Regions from separate parts of the Ruegeria sp. SCSIO 43209 genome, predicted to be linked through region 2. Evidence: riboswitches for the same ligand, from Rfam matches in the RefSeq annotation. Region 2 holds a riboswitch; the other holds the start of a gene.
What was found. Region 2 has a riboswitch for cobalamin ahead of I5192_RS14215 (hypothetical protein). Riboswitches for the same ligand answer to the same signal wherever they lie in the genome.
Positions count from the first base shown of each region.

Region 1 (3,439 bases), on a different replicon from region 2:
CCAGCCCGAGACCAGAGCTTCGGCCTTGTCTTCGACTTGCATCACCTTGCCCAAGCGCAACACATCGCCAAACAGAAGATCCATGCTGGCTTCGGGGCGATCCTTGTCCAGATGGACACAGCTTTCGGTTAGAACCAAGGTCTTGATTCCGAACGGTTCCAGTGTATCTGGGGTCACATCACCACCCGGCTTCATGCCATAGTACCAACCGGCAAAGAACAGGTCGGGTTCAACCGCCACCAGGTTTTCGACGGTCGGATATTTCGGCGCAAGCTCGGGGATGTCGCCGCGCAGAGCATCAAAATCAGGGCTGGTCTTGTACCAGCCGGTGATGCCGGTCAGGCCGACGATCTTGTCCTGCAGACCCAATGCAAAGGCCATATCGGTCATGTTCATGTCATGCACAACCAGGCGCTCGGGCGCGGTATCAAAAACCAGCGGTTCGCCGCAGTTGTCTACGGTGACTTCTTGCGCAGCAGCACCGCTTGCCATGGCGGTGGCCAACGCCACGGGCCAGATGTATTTCATCTCAGTGTGTTCCTTCGACTAAGTTGAGACTGTGGTTCTTCGAATATCAAGCGCCGGAATCACGCGGCCTTCGTGGAGAAAGCAGAGGAAATCAACGCCAAAAGTTTCGCGGACTCTTTCGGGTGTCAGCACCTTGTCCACCGACCCAAACTCGATCATGCGGGTCGATTTCATCAGCGCCACGTGTGTGGCGAATTCGGGGATCATGACCAGATCGTGTACGATCATGACCACGGTGATCCCAAGCTCGGCGACCAAAGACAGCATCCGCCCTTTTGCATCAGGATCCAGATGGTTGGTCGGTTCGTCCAGAAACAGCAACGAAGGGTTTTGCGCCAAAGCGCGCGCGATATGGGCACGCTGACGTTCGCCTCCGGACAGTTGGGCCATGCGCTTGTCCGCGAGATTGGCGAGACCAGTCAGGTCTAAAATCCGGTCCAGCTCTTGCGCGTGGCCTTCGGCAGAGCGGTCCGCACGGATGGGTATTTGCCCCAGCGCAACATAATCGCGTAACGCCAAGCGTCCATCGGGCAGTTCCTGCTGACCTACCACTGCAATCATGCGCGCACGCTCTTTGGCCGTGAGCTTTTTCAGACTGCGTCCTTTGATCCGAACATCGCCAAGTGCCAGCGGCTCAGCGCCGCACAACAGATTGAGAAGCGTCGTTTTCCCCGCCCCGTTCGGGCCGGCGATGGCTAGAATGGAACCCTCGTCCAACTCGAACGAGACGCCCTGCAACAGGACATCTCCGTTAAGGGCATAATACTCAAGGTTTTCGGCAATCAGAAAGGGTGGCAACGTCATTGCGATGCTCCCTGTTCGATCCGCGGCATGCGCGAGAGGGTTTTATTGGACAACGCCTGCGGGCGATCAGTGGCATTTGTCCAGCCATCCGGGCTTTCACGATACTGCGCTGCAAACTCAGCCAGCGCCTGCACCTCATCCGCGGTCTGAATGCCACCAAAAAGGTATTGCGCCTTTCCTACGGCCTGGAACCCAACCGTTCTGGGACTATCGCAGCCTGCCATGCAAGACGACGCGCGGATCGCAAAACTGCGAGGTAATTTCCCAGTCAACGCATCGCAAATTTCATCAAGGGGCAGCCCTTCAGTGCAGCTTTCGCAGACTAGAATGAAATGATCAGGCGTATCTGGCATGGTCCACTCCACTTGTTTCCAAGCGCATGCGGAAGCTGCCGACAATGTAAACACGCGATTGACGCGCCATCAAAGCCTCCTTCCAGGACGCCCCGCCCCGGGTTGGTTAAACATCTGATGGCAGGTCTCCTGACTTGCGGGTCCGCGCTCGGCCAACCTTCCCGATCCTGTGGACCAGTGGCTGTTTGGCCTTGCTCACCGCTTACAGTTGCGGGGGCAGTTACGGAATTGGCACCTTTTGGCAAGCCTCACCGTATTCCCTTTTCATCCCGCGGCAACGCCACCGGGAACCATCAATCGATTGAGTGCCCGAGAACACCGGACACGTCAATGATAAAGTCGAAGGCACCCAACTCTGGTCGAGGATCGAGCGCCGCCAACCACGTGTCCGAAGCACCAACCGAATAGCTTGGGCTGCGCGCCGAATTTGTCTGGCCACGGTTGTCCATAGTTGGTGTGTTTGGAAATTAGACAATCTGAGGTAAGCTGAACAAATTTAGAGGTTTAGCTTTGTCAGCACCTTACCCCTGTTTGATCATTGCCTGGGTTTATCCAAGGAGACGGTTCTTTGACACATGTTTCGCAAAACGCATTGCCGCCGGATATTGTTGATGATGTCATTGACCACAATCTCGAGGCCGTTGCACGGTGGAAAGGCCATCGCTTAAGGGCTCAGCATGGGCGCAGTCACGGGTGTGTGGCTGCAATATTCACCGTCAGAAACGATCTACCAGAACAGTTCCGTCACGGCCTGTTTGAACAGCCCGCAGCCTATTCAGCCGCACTTCGCTTTTCCAACGGCGCGCATCTGGATGACCGGAAATCGGATGCCCACGGGATGGCGATCAAGCTTTTTGACGTGCCAGGCCCCAAGCTGATCGACGCCGAAGCACTTGCGCATCTGGGGACCACACAACTCAGCGACGAGTTCGATTTTGTATTGGTCGATCAGGATGTGTTTCCCAGCTACGTCCCCGATGAATATGAGCGATTGGGCAGGCTTGTCGCCACATTACAAGCGGTCCAGCACGCGATCAAAGGGCGACGAAAATGGAGCCTTAGGTTGATCACCAAAGGGCTGCGCGCAGGATTTCGCGCCTTCCTCACTCGTGAAGGCAAGCGTCAGTTTCGCGTCGCGAGTGATTTTGCCTCGAACTATATGCACTCGCCTTTTGAGGTCCATTTCTGGTCGACAACACCGTATCGGCTGGGCCCCGATCTAACGGTCAGATACTTGGCCCGCAGCGCGAAACCAAAAATTCCGGCACATCCGGTAGACGACCCAGATGGGATCGGGCAGTGTTTGCGGCAAGACGTGGCCGATGGAGAAAATCACTTCGAGCTGTGTGTGATTGAGCCCCCGCGCCCGGCCGACGAATTCGATGTGCTCGACAATCGCATCCGGTGGGCATGCGACCCGCAACCAGATGCACCTCTTGATCCGTACCATCATACCGTCACGCCCGTGGCGGATATCACGATTCCCAAAGGTGCAGAATTTGATCCGCAGAATGGAGACGCGATGAGCTTCGCGCCCTGGCGTGTCACGGCAGATCACGAACCTTTAGGACCGATTAATGCGATCCGGCTCAGAACCTATCTGAGCTTGGCCAGCGCCCGGTTCCCGAATCGATGACCAAACGGAGATGTATTGATGCTGGACGTTGATGATCTGATCAAACTCGGATTCAAGATCTCCCCACCCGTTACGAGCTATTTAGCCGCGATCAGGCTTGCAAACGCCGCGAAGATCC
Region 1 covers NZ_CP065362.1:260,926-264,364, forward strand. Annotated here, with positions in the region: gene I5192_RS20625 (ABC transporter substrate-binding protein) at 1-528, opposite strand, end outside; gene I5192_RS20630 (ABC transporter ATP-binding protein) at 547-1,332, opposite strand; gene I5192_RS20635 (DUF1636 family protein) at 1,329-1,685, opposite strand; cobalamin riboswitch at 1,787-1,995, opposite strand; gene I5192_RS20640 (hypothetical protein) at 1,979-2,134, opposite strand; gene I5192_RS20645 (hypothetical protein) at 2,254-3,321, shown strand; gene I5192_RS20650 (peroxidase family protein) at 3,340-3,439, shown strand, end outside.
Region 1: it holds a riboswitch for cobalamin, as region 2 does, so the genes downstream of both, I5192_RS20635 (DUF1636 family protein) here and I5192_RS14215 (hypothetical protein) in region 2, are expected to answer to the same signal.

Region 2 (3,439 bases):
TGACCTCGGGCGCGTTCGTCGGGGGAAACGGTGGGATCTTCGGCGGCATCCGGGGTGATCTTGACCACCGAAACCCAATGCGTGATTTCAGCCAGATCGCGTAAGACGGCGAGTGGATCAGCCCCTTCGGCATATTGCCCGCTCAGCTCGGTCAACGCGCCTGCAGCATCGCCGCGCAGGATCATATCCATCAGATCCAGCACCCGGCCCCGATCGGCCAGCCCCAGCATCGCGCGCACCTGATCCGCGCTGGTTTCACCGGCCCCGTGCGAGATCGCCTGATCCAGCAGTGAGGTCGCATCGCGCGCCGATCCCTCGGCGGCCCGGGTGATCAACGATAACGCATCCTCGGCAATCTGTGCCCCTTCGGCACCTGCAATTTTGCGAAGCAGTCCGATCATATCCTCCGGCTCGATCCGGCGCAGATCAAAGCGCTGGCAACGGGACAAGACGGTCACCGGGACCTTGCGAATCTCGGTGGTGGCAAAGATGAACTTCACGTGTTCGGGGGGTTCTTCCAGCGTCTTGAGCAGCGCGTTGAAAGCGCTGGTCGACAGCATGTGAACCTCGTCGATGATATAGGTCTTGTAGCGCGCGGATGCAGCGCGATAGCGTACGCTGTCGATGATCTCGCGGATGTCATTGACACCGGTGCGGCTGGCGGCGTCCATCTCCATCACATCGACATGGCGGCCCTCCATGATGGCTACGCAGTGTTCACATTGACCGCAGGGTTCGGTGGTAGGGCCGCCGCTGCCATCGGGACCGATGCAGTTCATACCCTTGGCTATGATCCGAGCGGTCGTCGTCTTGCCGGTACCGCGGATGCCGGTCATGATGAAGGCCTGCGCGATCCGGTCCGCCTCGAAGGCGTTTTTTAGAGTGCGCACCATGGCGTCCTGACCGACCAGATCGGCAAAGGTTTCGGGGCGGTATTTGCGGGCAAGAACCTGGTAGGCGGGGCTGGGCGTCTCGGTCATGTCTGCTCTGTCGGATTCGCGTTACGCCGCAGCGTAGAGGCCCCCGCCGCCCGCGTCCACAGCCAGCCGGGACGATTTTCATTTTGGAATGCGTGGGTATGCGGCTAAAATCCACTCTATTCTATTTACTGGACCAGTATGTTGTTGGGTAAAGTTTGTTTGGGGGGAGATTATGTCGCAACTGGTGGTTTATGCGTTGCAGGTTGGCGGAGGCACCTTGGCCTTGTCCTCGATGCCTGGGCGTGGAGGAACGTATGCAGAAGACCTTGATCTTATCGCAGACTGGAAGCCGGGACTTGTGATCTCGATGACCACTGAAGTCGAGATGATTCAGGATGGTGCGCGGAATTTTGGCGCTGATATTCAGGGGCGTGCCAGCAGATGGGTGCATTTGCCGATCGAAGATTTTGGCACGCCACCCAAAGAGATTTTGGACCGCTGGCCCCGCGTTGGCGCGACCGCACGTCAGGCGTTGTCAGGTGGTGGCCGTGTGCTAGTGCATTGCCGTGGTGGCTGTGGCCGATCCGGGATGGTGGTTCTGCGTCTGATGGTTGAATGCGGTGAACGGCCTGAGACGGCATTGAAGCGATTGCGTACGGTGCGTCCTTGCGCAGTCGAGACAAATGCCCAGATGCTTTGGGCCGTTGAACCGGCCCGTGTTCAAGCCGTTTGACGGCTTAGACACCAACATGTGGCGAGATTTCGCCACCGTTGTGCTGCACCAGAAGCGAAGCCTCAAGCATGGCGCAAGGAGGATTCCTTAGCAGGTCTGCGGGTAGGCTGCGGTACTCGGTTCCGAACATCATGTCTGCGTAGTCATCCAGCCGGCCGGTATCGATTTCAGGATCGGTTCCGCAGAATACACGTATCTGGTCGCATTGGGCGCGAAAGCGGGCGGTGCATCCTTCCGGGCAGTGCGACAGATCTATGGTGCCTTCAATCTCAAACTCAGTTTTCGTGACCGGTTTTGTGGCGGACATGGTCTGCGTCAGAGCCCGCGCCATCTGTGCCAATGCGGGGCAGGGTGCGCCAGTACGTTGGCACACAGTCGCCGCGAATTCGTGTGTTTTGGTCTTCCAGATCATCAATGCGCCCTCCGCGCGCAGGGCGAGGGCGTGGCACAGGTTGGTCGTTGCGGAGCACGATCAAACCCGTCCCGGACTCCCCGCCCGAGTTTCGGTTCTACATCTGATGGCAGGTCTCCTGACTTGCGGGTCATCGCTTTGCCGACCTTCCCAGCCTTCGAGGCCAGTGGTATCTCGGCATTGCTCTCCGCTTACAGTTGCGGGGGCAGTCTCGGACTAGGTTCTTTCCGGATTTATCCGGGCAGAACCGCACCGTGTTCCCTTTTCATCCCGGCCCGATTGGGCGCGAGAACCATCGCGACATGGCTAGCGGCTGCGCCGTGCCCGAGTCAAGAAGATTGCGTCAGGCAAGTGACGTATGGTCCAGTCACGTCAACCTTGACTTGAGGCGCTTCGGGTGAACTGATCAGTTCAGTCGGTATTGGAGGGCACCATGTTGGACACGCAGCAGGCGGTTGTGACCGAGGATTTTCAAATCCCGTCCGGCCCGGCAATGTTGTCGGCGCGGCTTTACCGTCCGGTTGCCGACCCCGAAAAGGTGGTCGTCATAAACGGTGCGACTGGGGTGCCGAGGGATTACTATCAGTACTTCGCCCGATGGCTCGCCGAAGAACAGGGCATGGCCTGCCTGACTTACGATTACCGGGATTTTGGTCACTCTTTGGTGGGTTCGCAAAAGCGGTCAAATGTCACCATGGCCGATTGGGCGTTGATCGACATTCCAGCCGCCCGGGCCGAGATGCGCCGACGGTTTCCGCAGGCCAAGCTATGGAGCATCGGTCATTCCTTGGGCGGAATGTTTGGCCCGATCCAACCCGATATCGATCAGATTGACAGGATGATCTGTGTCTGTTCGGGTCTGGTAACGCTGGCGGATCACCCTTGGCCTTATCGCGCTTTGGCGGCGTTGTTCTGGTTTGGTCACGCGCCGCTGGTGGTCAAGGCGCTTGGCTACCTGCCCGGACGGTTGGTCGGGTTTGGATCGGACCTGCCTGCCCAAGTCTATTGGCAATGGCGCAAATGGTGCACCGCCCCCAAAAGCTATGTGCCAGAGATCGGCACGACACTGCCCGCCGCCCGCTGGGAAGACTTGGGCAAACGTGTCGATCTGTTTACCTTCGCAGATGATGAAATGGTGCCGCCGGATGCTGTCTGGCGTCTTGCCGATCTCTATGGACCCAAAGCCGGGCGCCATCTGCTTGCACCAAGCGAATTCGGAGTATCCAAGATCGGCCATATCGGTGCATTCGCAAGACGGAATGCGGCAGTCTGGCCTAGGCTGATCGCCTGATAGCGCTGGGCACCGGTAGGCCGGTGCCCAGCTTCGTTATAGCCCTTTACGGGATTTTTTCTCGTGCATCACGCTGCGCACCA
Region 2 covers NZ_CP065359.1:2,839,800-2,843,238, reverse strand. Annotated here, with positions in the region: gene I5192_RS14225 (DNA polymerase III subunit gamma/tau) at 1-980, opposite strand, end outside; gene I5192_RS14220 (protein-tyrosine phosphatase family protein) at 1,153-1,653, shown strand; gene I5192_RS14215 (hypothetical protein) at 1,658-2,065, opposite strand; cobalamin riboswitch at 2,156-2,377, opposite strand; gene I5192_RS14210 (alpha/beta fold hydrolase) at 2,499-3,356, shown strand; gene rsgA (ribosome small subunit-dependent GTPase A) at 3,393-3,439, opposite strand, start outside.